4 regions of the Desulfosporosinus sp. BICA1-9 genome follow, and region 4 is predicted to be linked to each of the others. Evidence: riboswitches for the same ligand, from Rfam matches in the RefSeq annotation. Region 4 holds a riboswitch; each other region holds the start of a gene.
The links. A riboswitch is a leader RNA that binds a small molecule or an ion and turns the genes downstream of it on or off. The one in region 4 is predicted to bind cobalamin.
Positions count from the first base shown of each region.

Region 1: it holds a riboswitch for cobalamin, as region 4 does, so the genes downstream of both, JL57_RS32080 (hypothetical protein) here and JL57_RS26550 (class I SAM-dependent methyltransferase) in region 4, are expected to answer to the same signal.
Region 2: it holds a riboswitch for cobalamin, as region 4 does, so the genes downstream of both, thiC (phosphomethylpyrimidine synthase ThiC) here and JL57_RS26550 (class I SAM-dependent methyltransferase) in region 4, are expected to answer to the same signal.
Region 3: it holds a riboswitch for cobalamin, as region 4 does, so the genes downstream of both, JL57_RS16130 (ribonucleoside triphosphate reductase) here and JL57_RS26550 (class I SAM-dependent methyltransferase) in region 4, are expected to answer to the same signal.

Region 1 is NZ_JUEE01000258.1:22,087-25,293, reverse strand. Features, by position in the region: gene JL57_RS32095 (hypothetical protein) at 1-379, shown strand, start outside; gene JL57_RS32090 (hypothetical protein) at 403-612, shown strand; gene JL57_RS32085 (L-2-amino-thiazoline-4-carboxylic acid hydrolase) at 634-1,131, shown strand; cobalamin riboswitch at 1,419-1,593, shown strand; gene JL57_RS32080 (hypothetical protein) at 1,696-2,505, shown strand; gene JL57_RS32075 (ECF transporter S component) at 2,525-3,040, shown strand; gene JL57_RS32070 (ABC transporter ATP-binding protein) at 3,057-3,207, shown strand, end outside.
Region 2 is NZ_JUEE01000026.1:8,444-11,650, forward strand. Features, by position in the region: gene JL57_RS02920 (aspartyl-phosphate phosphatase Spo0E family protein) at 97-267, shown strand; gene JL57_RS33355 (hypothetical protein) at 463-612, opposite strand; gene JL57_RS02925 (3'-5' exonuclease) at 809-1,633, shown strand; cobalamin riboswitch at 1,725-1,905, shown strand; gene thiC (phosphomethylpyrimidine synthase ThiC) at 2,062-3,207, shown strand, end outside.
Region 3 is NZ_JUEE01000135.1:20,463-23,669, forward strand. Features, by position in the region: gene JL57_RS16125 (anaerobic ribonucleoside-triphosphate reductase activating protein) at 1-363, opposite strand, end outside; partial or broken gene JL57_RS16130 (ribonucleoside triphosphate reductase) at 360-2,006, opposite strand; cobalamin riboswitch at 2,103-2,290, opposite strand; gene JL57_RS16135 (hypothetical protein) at 2,407-2,766, opposite strand; gene JL57_RS16140 (cob(I)yrinic acid a,c-diamide adenosyltransferase) at 2,878-3,207, opposite strand, start outside.
Region 4 is NZ_JUEE01000213.1:43,079-46,285, reverse strand. Features, by position in the region: gene JL57_RS26560 (ABC transporter ATP-binding protein) at 1-500, shown strand, start outside; gene JL57_RS26555 (dipeptide/oligopeptide/nickel ABC transporter ATP-binding protein) at 484-1,296, shown strand; cobalamin riboswitch at 1,435-1,615, shown strand; gene JL57_RS26550 (class I SAM-dependent methyltransferase) at 2,010-2,837, shown strand; gene JL57_RS26545 (ABC transporter substrate-binding protein) at 2,900-3,207, shown strand, end outside.

The sequences.
Region 1 (3,207 bases), on a different contig from region 4:
CATACTTGACCGCAGGCAGGAGATCTTTACTGACATGCTTCCGGGAGCCAGCTTAGGGATATTGCCCAAAAAAGAGTTTGAATCCCCCGTTGGAACCATGTTGATCTGGCGAAGGCAAGCCGATAAAATGGTAGTTGATTACCAATCCTTTACAGGTTTTCAGAATGCCAGTGTAGACCTATTGATGATAGCCGATGATGCAGCCCTAGAGTCCCTGCAGAGTAAAGCAGAGGATAATCCCTTTCATGAAATGAGAGAACAGATTCGCCAGGGCAGTATCCTCTATTATGTAATGAAAAACAAGAATGAACTACTAAACTTAGGCTATGAAGAGTTAGTAGAGGTTTTAGGGATTCCAATTCTGGGGGCTTGTCGTTAACCTTGAAACTGTTGGGGAGAGTTTTGAGTAGGCTTGAAGGAGCAGTGGTAGAAATGATTTTTTTAAATCCAAGTGGGGCCCCGGAACTCGGCTGTAGTGAGTGTAGTTGCCGTTGGTATGACCGTTTAACGAATAGTTGCTATGAGTGTGGTCAGGTAGTTTCTGAGCAAGAAATTGCGGAATATCAGGCAGCTTTGGAATTGTTTTATGCCGAAAGAGGCATTAAACCTTAAATCGCCTAAGGAGGAGTAAGCTTGTCAGAAATAAATGCTGATGTTATCAAGAAGCTGGAAAGAGATTGGCGTTCCATGATTTTCATTTCCCATGATTTTTTCCATCGCTGGAGAATGGTTCTGGAGGAAAAATTTGGAGCAGAGGAAACCGTCGCCTTAGTAGATCGCTTTTGGGAATCAGTTGGAGAGGGAACTGCGGAAAGTTATCTCAAGCGAGGACGAGATACTGCGGACCTAGAACAAATAGTCAATGCCTTTGTGCGAGCTAGTCTTGTCATGGGCGAAAGTGCAAAATCGGTCAAAGAAGGAAATGACGTTCTCCTCATCCATGATAGCTGTCCGTGGGTAGGTTCTTACAAGGATTACGGAGCACCGGGACAATGTCAAGCAGGGTGTGACAAGTGGTTTGAGACGGCGCTAAAGGCAATATCACAGGATTTCACTGTTCAAACAGATAGCTGTATGGCAGCAGGTGAAAGTACCTGTACTAGACGCTATTCTAGAAAGAATAATGGATAATTAGTCAGAGAGATGAAAGCTGGTGTGATTATTAGATCACCCAGCTTTTTTCATCTATAGCTTAAGTGGTTTTACGTAGATACAGTGAATTGACTAATTAAGTATATTCGAAATATTAACCAAAGTATCTCTCTAAGCATCTGCCATTACCAAGCCTAAGAAGCGCGTTATTAAAACTTTGACAATTACGGGATCCCGTAATGAATAAGTAGTCGAGCAAAAACCGAAAGAAAAGCTTGAATCTAGTCTTGTAATATTACGCATCTTGCATTAAAATAAATATAACTAAATACTCGTTTGTTACTGGTGCCCTTCAAAGGGAGAATAGGGAACTGGGTGAGAATCCCGGACGGACCCACCACTGTAAAGAGGAGACTTATGCTTTAACCACTGGGAAACCGGGAAGGTGCATAGAGTCTATGATTCTAAGTCAGGAGACCTGCCAGTAACGTAGTAAGTCATGAATTAAGGTAAAGTTCATGGTCAATTTTCTTATCATGTGGTGAAAAGAAAATTAGACTATGAACTTTTTTATTTACCTTTTTAGAAAAAGGGGGTGAAACATTGGGATACCTTGGTCGAGATGTTGAGGTTGTTTCGATAAATAATGCACAATATTTGGTGGCTTCCTGTGATTCCTGTGGTGCGATTGGTATGAAGGAATTAGATGAATATAAGGTTCCATGGACTATTACAGGAAGGTTAACGACACGGGTGGCTTTGCTGGAAGTCTTATCCACAGGGGCAGTGCCAGAATTAATGACTGTGGCGATTTCTAATGAGCCGTATCCCACAGGAGATGAAATATTAAGGGGGGTGAACGATGAACTAGAATCAGCCGGATTAAAAACTCTACCCATGGCGATCAGCACGGAAAAAAACATGACGACCCAGCAAACTGGGCTCGGAATCAGTGTGATCGGGGTGGCTGAGAAAAACAAGTTGCGTATTGGAACTGCTCAACGAGGGGATGACGTCTATTGTTTAGGGTTTCCTAAAGTCGGATCTGAGCTCAACAATCCAGAGGATCCAGAAATTGTACAAGTGAAAGCTATTCAGGCTCTCTTAGAGATCTCAAGTATTCATGACATAATTCCTGTAGGGTCTAGAGGGATACGATTAGAAGCAGAACTTATTGCCTCCACCATAAACACCCGATTGGACGTTGATTCTGCTTGTCCTCTCGACTTGGATAAATCGGCTGGACCTTCTAGCTGTGTTATATTTTCTTCTTCGTCTTTATTATCACAATCATCACTAATACCACTATCATTTCCAACATCTCTATCATCTACATCATCAAGTACGTTTGATCATCTCCTTTCATCAGAGTTTCCTTTATTGCCTTTAACAAGAATCGGTCATTTATACTAAATTTAAGGAGGAATTGTTTATGAATAATCTAGGTACAGAACAACAGGACATAAAACTCTCCGCTTGGAATGTCAAAAGACTATCGATTATGGCCATTTTTATTGCCTTAAGTGCTGTGGGAGCACTGATTAAGATCCCAAGTCCGGTTGGAACTATTGGTATGGATTCGGCACCCGGATTTTTCGCTGCGCTGGCCTTTGGAGGACTTACAGGGGCGATTGTTATTGCTTTTGGGCATTTGCTGACGGCAGCCGTTGTCGGATTCCCGATGACGATTCCAATCCATTTATATATTGCTTTACAAATGGCTTTATGGGCTGTAGCCTATCGCTGGGTAAATGAGAAGCTCGGTCTGATTCCGGCTGTTATCGTTGGAATTATCCTGAATGGAGTTGTATCATCCTTTGCCATGCTGCCGTTGATGGGTATGGGAGGGGTAATGGGCTTGATGCCTTTTCTCGTCGTCGGGGCAGCTCTCAACGTTATTATTTCGGCAGTAGCCTACAAAGCAATTAAGGGAAGTCGACTCATTTAGGTGATGAGGTGAAACCGTGGAAACCGTAGAAGCTGTAGGAACCCTAGAAACCGTGGAAACCGTAAAACCCGGTAAAAATGCTATTGAACTCAATAATGTTTCTTATTGTTATCCGAACGCCCAAGAACTCAGTTTGAAAAACATCAGCTTGACCGTGAAAAAAGGGA
Region 2 (3,207 bases), on a different contig from region 4:
CAAATAACTGCCTATTAATGGATATTATCTTCTTGCCATTTCCCCAGAAAAGCATTAAAATCTTACTGAGGAATGTAATTTTCAGGAGGAATCCGCGTGGAAAAGAAACTTTTGAAAAGAATAGAGGAACTACGTAAGAGACTCAATAAATTTGCTCTAACTCGTAATCTCATTGATCACGAGGTTGTAGAGGTTAGTCAGCAATTAGATCGCTTACTCAACCAATACCAAAAGATCAGTACTTATCAACAATTAAGTTTTTGGTAATTCATGAGACATAATATTAATTAGAGATACCCCAAGAAGACTGATATGCTCCCCTCTAGGTAGACAGGTTAAATAATAAAACCTACTACCAGAAAGGGGAGCATTCTCATGTCTAAAAGATGTAAATATACAGGAGAAGAAAAATTTCAAATACTGCGGTGGAATTAAAGGCTGTAAAAGCTTCCAAGTCCAAGGTTATTTTCTGCGCATGGCTTTCACAAGTTCATTGATCACTAAAGGAATAATGGATAGTGCTAAAACGAATGCCCAGTCCATTAAAGTCCCGGTGGTTGAGTTTACAGCTAATTCCTTTAGCACATCTTCAGTACTTTTATTGAACCACATAATATCACCTCTTGATTAAGTATTCGCAGAAAAACAAAAAAAAGACTTCGTTCATTTAATTTTTAATTAACCTGGTATTACAAGCAAACTTCAAAAGTTTGTACTTTTAGAAGGAAGTTATAAAACTAAAAAACTAATATGTGTGCGTTTATTCTTTGGAAGGATTATAATAAAAATAGTGATAGAGGAGGTAACAATGAACTATATAGTTTTTGATTTGGAATTCAATATGTTTTTTAAATTCAAAGAAGGTGATTGTGCAAATCCCGCTTTGAAAAGTGAAATCATTCAAATTGGAGCAGTCAAACTCAACGAACGATTGGAGACCATTGGCGAGTTTAATTTAATCGTAAAGCCAGTGATCTATAAGAGAATAAACCCCTATGTTAAGAAGAAAACGACGATCAGCACAAGGCAGGTTAGCCAAGGAACCCCTTTCGTTCAGGCAATCAGGAGCTTTAGTTCATGGCTTGGAAGGGACGCTATCTTGTGCTCTTGGGGACATGATGATATTTTAGGTTTAAGAGATAATTGTCAATTTTTCGGCTTTGAAGCACTATCCTTCAACAGATTTATTAATATTCAGCAAATCTATATGACTCATGGGGTTCTATCAATGCAACCAAGTCTAGAAAATGCTGTGGAAGCCTTAGGGATTGAAAAAACAGTTCCCTTTCACGATGCATTAAGTGATGCCTTCTATACCTCAGAGATTTTCAAAAAGGTCTTTGATTTTTCTGAAAAGGCCATTATAAACTGGGAAAAGAACCAAATCGAAAATGAGATAAAAGTTAAAGAGTTGAAGGCTTTCCTCGACAAAGTGACTATGTCGTGTCCGCAATGTTCCAAACTTATTGAGAAAGACAAGGAAGTCACTAAAACGAAGAAATATTTTGCTTTTGGCTACTGTACAGATTGTAAGCACCAAATTCGACATGTTTCTAGAATCGTGCAAAGCAGCGGGGAGTACAGCATTATTTCCAAAGATTCTATCTATAAAACAGAAGAAGCATCAGAGTAATGATTAATAAGATAAGCTTGTAATGGAGATTTCTAGAATTGTCGACTAAAAAGCCTTGTCAATGATACATTTATTAGTTATACTATGCTTAGAAAATTTAATAACTACAGGTGCCTCACCATGAGGAGAATAGGGAAGTCGGTGTAAGTCCGGCGCGGTCCCGCCACTGTAAACGGGGAGCAAGAAGTAAATAACCACGGGTTAGTTCCCGGAAGGTGCTTCGAAGTGTTGATCCGTAAGCCAGGAGACCTGCCTTGTAGTTAAGCCAAACCTACCTTGTCGAAGAACCAAGAGTAGTGTGGATGAGATTATGGAAAAGTCTCTAGTCACGTTGTGATTAGAGACTTTTTTTATTTTTTTCACTACAGATTGTTCTTTTCAAGGGAATGATTCAAATATAGAAAGGAGAGATTGTTGTTTTGACGTTAATGGAAATGGCCCAAAAGGGTCAGGAAATCCCGTTGTTTACCTTGGTAGCCCGAAACGAACACATGAATGTCCAACTCCTTATGGAACGGGTTGCTACCGGACGAATTGTTATTCCCTATAACGGTCACCACAAGCCCCAAAAGCCTCAAGGGTTTGGACTAGGCCTAAGCACTAAAGTTAGTGCTAGTATTGGCCTAGCTGCAGACGAGGATAGTCTTGCTGATGAACTATTTAAAGTGGATGAGGCAATCAGGGCAGGAACCAATGCGGTCATGGATTTGAGTACAGCCGGCAATATGGACGAGGCAAGGCGGACAATTATAAAAAGAGTACCGTTACCTTTAGGTACACTACCTGTTTATCAGGCCTTTGCTGAGGCTGTATGTACTAAGGGTTCAGCCTTAGCACTTGAACCTGAAGACTTTTTCAAGGTTATGGAACGCCAAGCTGCCGATGGAGTAGATTTTATGGCTTTGCATAGTGCCCTTCACTCCGGATTGTTTAAAACGGCTAAGGAAGACCAGCGGGTGCTAAATCTGGTGAGCCGAGGCGGGTCCTTACTGATGGGCTGGATGCTTTATCATAACAAGGAGAACTTTTTGTATACTATGTTCGACCGCATCCTGGAAATTGCCCAAAAGTATGAAGTTACTTTAAGTTTAGCGGATGCTATGCGACCGGGTGCAGGTGCTGATTCATTATGTCGTTCTCAAGCTGAGGAGCTCGTCGTTCTAGGCGAGCTGGTAAAGCGTAGCAGACAAGCGGGGGTTCAAATCATGATCAAGGGACCCGGTCACACTCCACCTAATCAAATCGCGACAACCGTTAAATTAGAAAAACAAGTATGTCAAGGTGCTCCGTATTTTGTCTTCGGTCCGGTATCGACGGATGTAGCTCCCGGATATGACGAAATTACCGCTGCTATAGGTGGAGCCATGGCTGGTGCTGCTGGAGCAGACATTCTCTGCTACGTCACACCTGCCGAACATATAGGGTATCCCAATGCGCAGGATGTCTATCGGGGAGTAGTGGCTTCCCGTATTGCTGCTCATGTAGCGGATCTAGCCAAAGGTTACCCAGGCGCTGAAACTTGGGACCTGCAAATGAGTCGAGCGCGGCGGGAGCAGAATCTAGAGGCCCAGAAA
Region 3 (3,207 bases), on a different contig from region 4:
CATGGCGATAAAATCCAGCAGCTTATCATCAATCAACGCTCTCAAACTATCTGGATTTGTTCCGTTTGTGTCAAGCTTTACGAGCAAACTCATTGCTTTCAATTCTTCGATAAAAACGTGAAGATTCTTTTGCAACGTCGGTTCTCCTCCGCTTACAACCACTGCATCGATCATTCCTTTTCTTTTAGAAAGCCATTCGAAAATTTCTTCAGGCAGAATAGCGTTTGAAGTGTCGTTAGTGTCTAGTAGGCTGACGTTGTGACAATAACCACATCTTAAATTGCAGCCCTGGGTAAAAACCACAGACGCTATCTTCCCTGGATAATCCACAAATGACGTCTTCACAAATCCTGCAATATTCACGCTACCACCTCTGGCATCATGAATTTTTTTCTCTGAGTGTACTCTTCTTTCTTGCCAAGATTATAGTTCTTGACCGGTCTAAGGTATCCTGTCACTCTGGACCACACTTCGGTTTCAGCACCACACTCAGGGCAACTGAAATGTTCCCCGCTGATGTATCCGTGAGAGTCGCAGATACTGAAGGTTGGAGTAATCGAGATATAGGGGATTTTGTGTTTGCTAAATATTTTTTGAATGAGCCGCTTGCAAACCTCAATATCTTCAACCGCTTCGCCGAGATAGAGGTGCTGGACCGTCCCTCCTGTGTAAAGAGACTGCAATTCGTCCTGTAGCTCTAAAACCTCAAAAATATCATCCGTATAACCTACCGGAAGTTGGGTTGAGTTTGAATAATAAGGAACCTCATCGCCAGCAGTAATAATTGAGTCATACCTTTTAGTATCCAACATGGCCAGACGGTAGGAGGTTCCTTCTGCAGGTGTCGCCTCTAAATTGTAGACGTTTCCTGTCTCCTGTTGAAATTTAACCAGCAGCTCCCTCAAATAGTTCATGACACGCACCGAAAACTCGCGACCTTCTTCCGTTTCAATCCCTTTTCCCATGAAATTGAGTAAGGCCTCATTCATGCCGACAATACCAATCGTACTGAAATGATTGTGCCAATAGTGCCCAGTCCGCTCCTTAGAATGTCTCAAATAATAACATGAATAGGGATACAGTCCCTTTTCGGACTGCTGCTCAATAATTTTACGCTTAATTTCCAAGGCCGTGCGCCCGATTTCAGCCATTTGTTTCAGACGTTCCATAAATTCCTGTTTTGTCTGGGACAGATAGGCTAATCTGGGTAGGTTAATGGTGAATACACCAATCGATCCTGTGAGAGGATTGCTTCCAAACAACCCCCCACCTCTTTTTCTAAGTTCGCCGGTATCCAGCCTTAACCTACAACACATAGATACTGCATCTTCGGGAGACAGATCAGAGTTTACATAATTCGCGAAATAAGGAATTCCATACTTACAAGTAATTCTCATAAAGGCATCCGCTACAGGACTCTCCCAATCAAAGTCTTTAGTAATATTTAGGGTTGGAATTGGGAAGGTAAACACTCTTCCCTTAGAATCTCCTTCCAGCATCACTTCGCAGAAAGCCAAGTTGAACATATCCAGCTCTTCCTGAAAATCTCCATGTTTAGCCTCAGTATAGGTTCCGCCAATAATGACCTGCTCATCTCTCAACGTGGAAGGCACCTTGATGTCAAATGTAAGGTTAGAAAAGGGACACTGAAATCCAACCCGGGTTGGAACATTGATGTTGAAAACAAATTCTTGCAAACACTGTTTGACTTGAGTAAATGTCAATTGGTCCTTCCTAATAAACGGCGCACAAAAAGTGTCAAAGCTTGACCAAGCCTGTGCTCCGGCAGTTTCCCCTTGGGTTGTAAAGGTAGAATTTACGATTTGCCCAAGAAACGATCGTAAATGTTTGGCTGGACCGCTTTCCACCTTGCCAGGTACTCCTCCGAATCCGTCCAAAAGGAGCTGTCTCAAATCCCAGCCTGCACAATAGGGTCCAAAAAAGCCCAGGTCATGGATGTGGCAGTCGCCGCTTTCATGCGCCTCTTGTACTTCCCGAGGGTAGAGTCAATTTAAAAAGCCCCTCGACGCTGAGCGCCAAGAGGCTGTGTATATCCCTGAATACAACACTTACTTATAGAACCCCCCTATCGCTCGTAGAGTTATAGTTCATTAAACAAAGGCAGGTCTTCTGACTTTGGTTCATTAATGCTTCACGCCTTCCCGGTATCTACCAGTGGCCTATAGTATGAAACATCTCCCCATTACAGTGGCGGGACCGTGCAGGACTTTTACCTGCTTCCCTTTTAAGCTGTACTCTTAGTACTTGCACCTTTATTTTCCAATATTCAATTGCTATCATGTTATCGTATATTAACCTAATATGTCAACCATGAAGATATTATTTTATACCCAAGTTTGACGCAATATTTTTCCATCTCTAGGCGTAACTATATTGTAACAGGACCTATGCACTTAATGCTAGGCCTTGGAAAATTGGATAACCTTTACCCCAAAATATACGGATTTCATCCGGGTAAAATTCATCAAAAAGCCTTGCAAATCTATGCACAGTTATGTCAAACTGGATATGGACCTGTTGAATCCCTTTCCGGGCTTTCAGCTGGATCTCGCAACGAGTGTGGTAAAGGCTGCTGACCATTTCGCCGTGGGTGAAGCCTTCTCCATCACTCGTTTTTCCTTTATTTTCATACCACTGAGCATAATTAAGTAAGGTTTCTGTCGTGAAAATCAGCTCTAAATTGGCGTGCTGGTGAATCTCAGCTGTAGAATGATAATCGCCTAAGTCGGCTAGAACCTTATCCATGTTTCCTGATTCCACTCCTTCTACAACGCATTCACGATTTCTGGGCTAAGAAAAATCGCTTGCTCTTCTATTAAATTGTTAAATTAAACATATTACAAAAGCAATACATGGTTAATACTCTATTCCCACTCGCGCCAATATGCCCTTTTCCATGGGATGTTTACGGGCAGTTATTTCCGAGACATAATCCGCTAACTCGATCAGCTTTAATGGGGCATCCCTCCCTGTCAGAACGAGTTCCAATTTTAGTGGCTTGATCTTAACAAGCTCGATTACTTCCTCCAGAGGCAGGAACCCGTAATTCACAGCGGCCATAATCTCGTCCATGATGATCAAATCCCATTCCCCGCTCATGACGGCCTCAAAAGTATAGTTCAGACCAATCCGCATTTCCCCTTTTAGTCCTCCCATTTCTTCTTCTGTCATTCCCCAAGTGAATTT
Region 4 (3,207 bases):
CTCATCAACTGAGTGGCGGGATGCGGCAGAGGGTGTTGGTGTCTATGGGGGTAGCTTGCAAGCCAAAGCTTATCCTGGTGGACGAGCCTACCAAAGGCCTTGATGCGGTGCTAAGGAAGGAAGTTGTGACTATGCTGGGAGAACAAGCCGCTGAGAATAGCTCCTCAATGCTGTTGATCACCCATGATTTTTCGGTTGCCGCTGTACTGGCAGATCGGATAGCCGTTATGTATGCCGGAGAAATCGTGGAAATGGGTTCAGCTTGCGGTATATTGGGAAAGCCCAGACACCCTTACACTCAATCCCTCCTCGATTCTTTGCCGGGGAGAGGCTTTAAGCCTATTCCTGGTTTCAGTCCCAGCCTTTCCTTGCTGCCCCCAGGCTGCAGGTTTCAACCCAGATGCCGAGTGGCCTGTCCCAACTGTGCTGCGCTTCATCCGGAAATAGCAGAAACCGGAGCAAACCATTATGTGAGGTGTTTTTATGCTGATCGAAGTTAAAAATCTTGTCAAAGAGTATAGCGTCGGAATCTTTAATAAAAGCGGAGTCAAGGCAGTCGATAAGGTCAACTTCTGTCTGCGCCAGGGAGAAACGCTGGGGCTGGTGGGAGAAAGCGGGTGTGGAAAATCCACGGTAGCTAGGCTTCTGCTGATGCTTATCCAGCCGACCTCCGGAAGTGTGCGCTTTGAAGGCCAGGAATTAACGGGCAGGTCACAAGCAGCGCTCTTGAAATTCAGGAGAGAGATGCAGATTGTATTCCAGCAGCCTCAGCAGTCTTTACATCCCCGCCTGAAAATAGCGGAATCTTTGGCAGAACCGCTGCAGCTCTATAGACTGGTAAAAAGCAAGGCGGAGGAAAGGGAAAGGGTAAGAGGATTACTGGACGAGGTGGGTCTTGCCGAGGAACACCTGGAGCGTTACCCGCACGAACTCAGCGGAGGACAGGCTCAGCGTGTGGCCATAGCCAGAGCGCTGGCCCTTAAACCGAAATTTATTGTCGCGGATGAACCCACTTCTATGCTGGATGTTTCCGTGCAAGCCCAGATCTTGAGTTTGATAAAAAAACTCCAGCAGAAGCATACCATAGGCCTGCTTTTTATCTCCCATGATTTAGAGGTAGTCCAAGCAGTAAGTGACCGAGTTGCAGTGATGCATCAGGGTAAATTGGTAGAAACAGGGAGTAAGCAGCAGATTTTCCTAGAGCCGCGGCATTGGTATACAAAATACCTGACCGGTACCATCTTAGAAATGCCAAGCTCTTTAATAAGGGAGGATGCTCGTCTTGTTAATCAGTAAAGTCATTGCAAAATTCAGTTGAGGCGGTTGTGACAGGATTGCTGGCCTTAGGGAACTAGAAACGTTCTCGACCCCAACACCACCCGTTGGTCGGGACTTGACTGGGTATTGCCTTTGTGGTACATTTAATCTGCCAATTTAATAGCTGAGCAAGCGATTTTTCATAGCCGAGAAATCATAACAGGGAAGCCGGTGTAAATCCGGCGCGGTCCCGCCACTGTAACGGGGAGTTTGTGCCACAGCCACTGAGGAGACTTGGGAAGGAGGCACTAAACGAGGAACCTGAGCCAGGAGACCTGATTGCTCATAGGCTTTACTCACGATGGATGGGTGGAGGGACTTGTTAATTCAGCCCTTCTATTTTGAAGGGCTTTTATATATTGTAAGTGTTCAGAAAAGGTTTCCCGAGGGAAAATGACCTGCAGGGTCAAAGTCTTGTTCAAGCGGGATCCGCTTTCCAAAATGCGAATGCGACTTGAAAGCGGAAGAGAACGCGCCGTCCGAGACAACCGATACATTGCTGTCGTTATGATTAGTGATGTGGGGTTGTTTTTTTATTTTTTTAATTAGGAGACTTGCCTAAATGCTACACGCCAATAACTCTACGAGCGATAGAGGAGGTATTATTAGTGCTGAACAAATGTTGATCAGTATTTTTTGCCTCTTGACCAATCGGTTGAGACTCCCTGATGATTGCAAAATGGAGGAATAATATGAAAAGTGGGTTGCATAATGACTATGGTGAACAGTGGAGACAGGCGATGCGCCTGCCAAATGGAGGATACAGCGAGCGAGCTATCAGTGATGAGGCGGAAAAGGATTTCTGGAAACGATATTTGGCTCAAAAATCCGTCTATCAGCCGGATGAGTACTCAGTTAAGATTGCTGATGAGGTATGCGGGCTGATTCAAAATGTGGATGCTAAATCTATCCTGGAAATCGGACCGGGTTGGGGCAATTATTCGCTGCGTCTTGCGGCAATTTGCCAGCAGTATACGTGTATTGATATTTCCAAAGATGTACTGGAATACGTACAAAGGATAGCGTCGGAGAATAATGTGCAAAACATCACCCCCCTTTATGGCAAATGGGAGGATTGTACCCCTACGCAATGTGACGTGGTTTTTGCTTATAACTGTTTTTATCGGATGGTCGAAATTGAGCATTGCCTTGGCAAGATTAATGAAACTGCTGACAGGCTTTGCATCATCGGCGTGAACGAAAGTCCGGAACAGCCGTATCTCTCCGATTTTGAACAGGAACTGCGGCTTCCCGTGCGCTACACACGGATGGATTGCCGAGACTTAGAAAAGGTACTTCACGGACTTGGAATTTGTGCTGAATGCATAAGTATTTCCAATGAGCGCGAATATGCTTATGACACATTTGATGAGATGCTGAACCGTGCGGTTTCTTACATTGCTGCGCGCTATGATGAAAAGGCGGTACTGGAGATCTTGCAACGCTATTACCACTTTGAAAATGGAAAATACCGTTGTCGTCACAAATTTCGCTCGGAGTTGCTTTACTGGTACAAATAACTGCTTTCAAAGTTTTCAGTACACGTAGTGAAGACTTAAAAAATATTAAGAGGAGGATATCCATGAACTTTTTTTTCAAAACCAAACTGAAACAGGTGTTGGTACTTTGCTTGTCCGTCCTAATAGTGTTGTCTATTGCAGGTTGCAGCAAATCCAACCCGACGGGCAGCGCGGCCGATTCCTCCAAGTCTCCTGCAGTTGTGAACAGGAACACTGAAATTGTCCTTGGAGGTTACCGTAACCTTGCCCCCGGTGAAAAAGATGGTTATTATTGCAGCAGCATTCTCTATGTCTGGGAACCGCTTGTCAAACAGGACGACAAGGCATCCCCTGTGCCCGGTCTTGCCGAAAGCTGGGAAATATCCGAGGA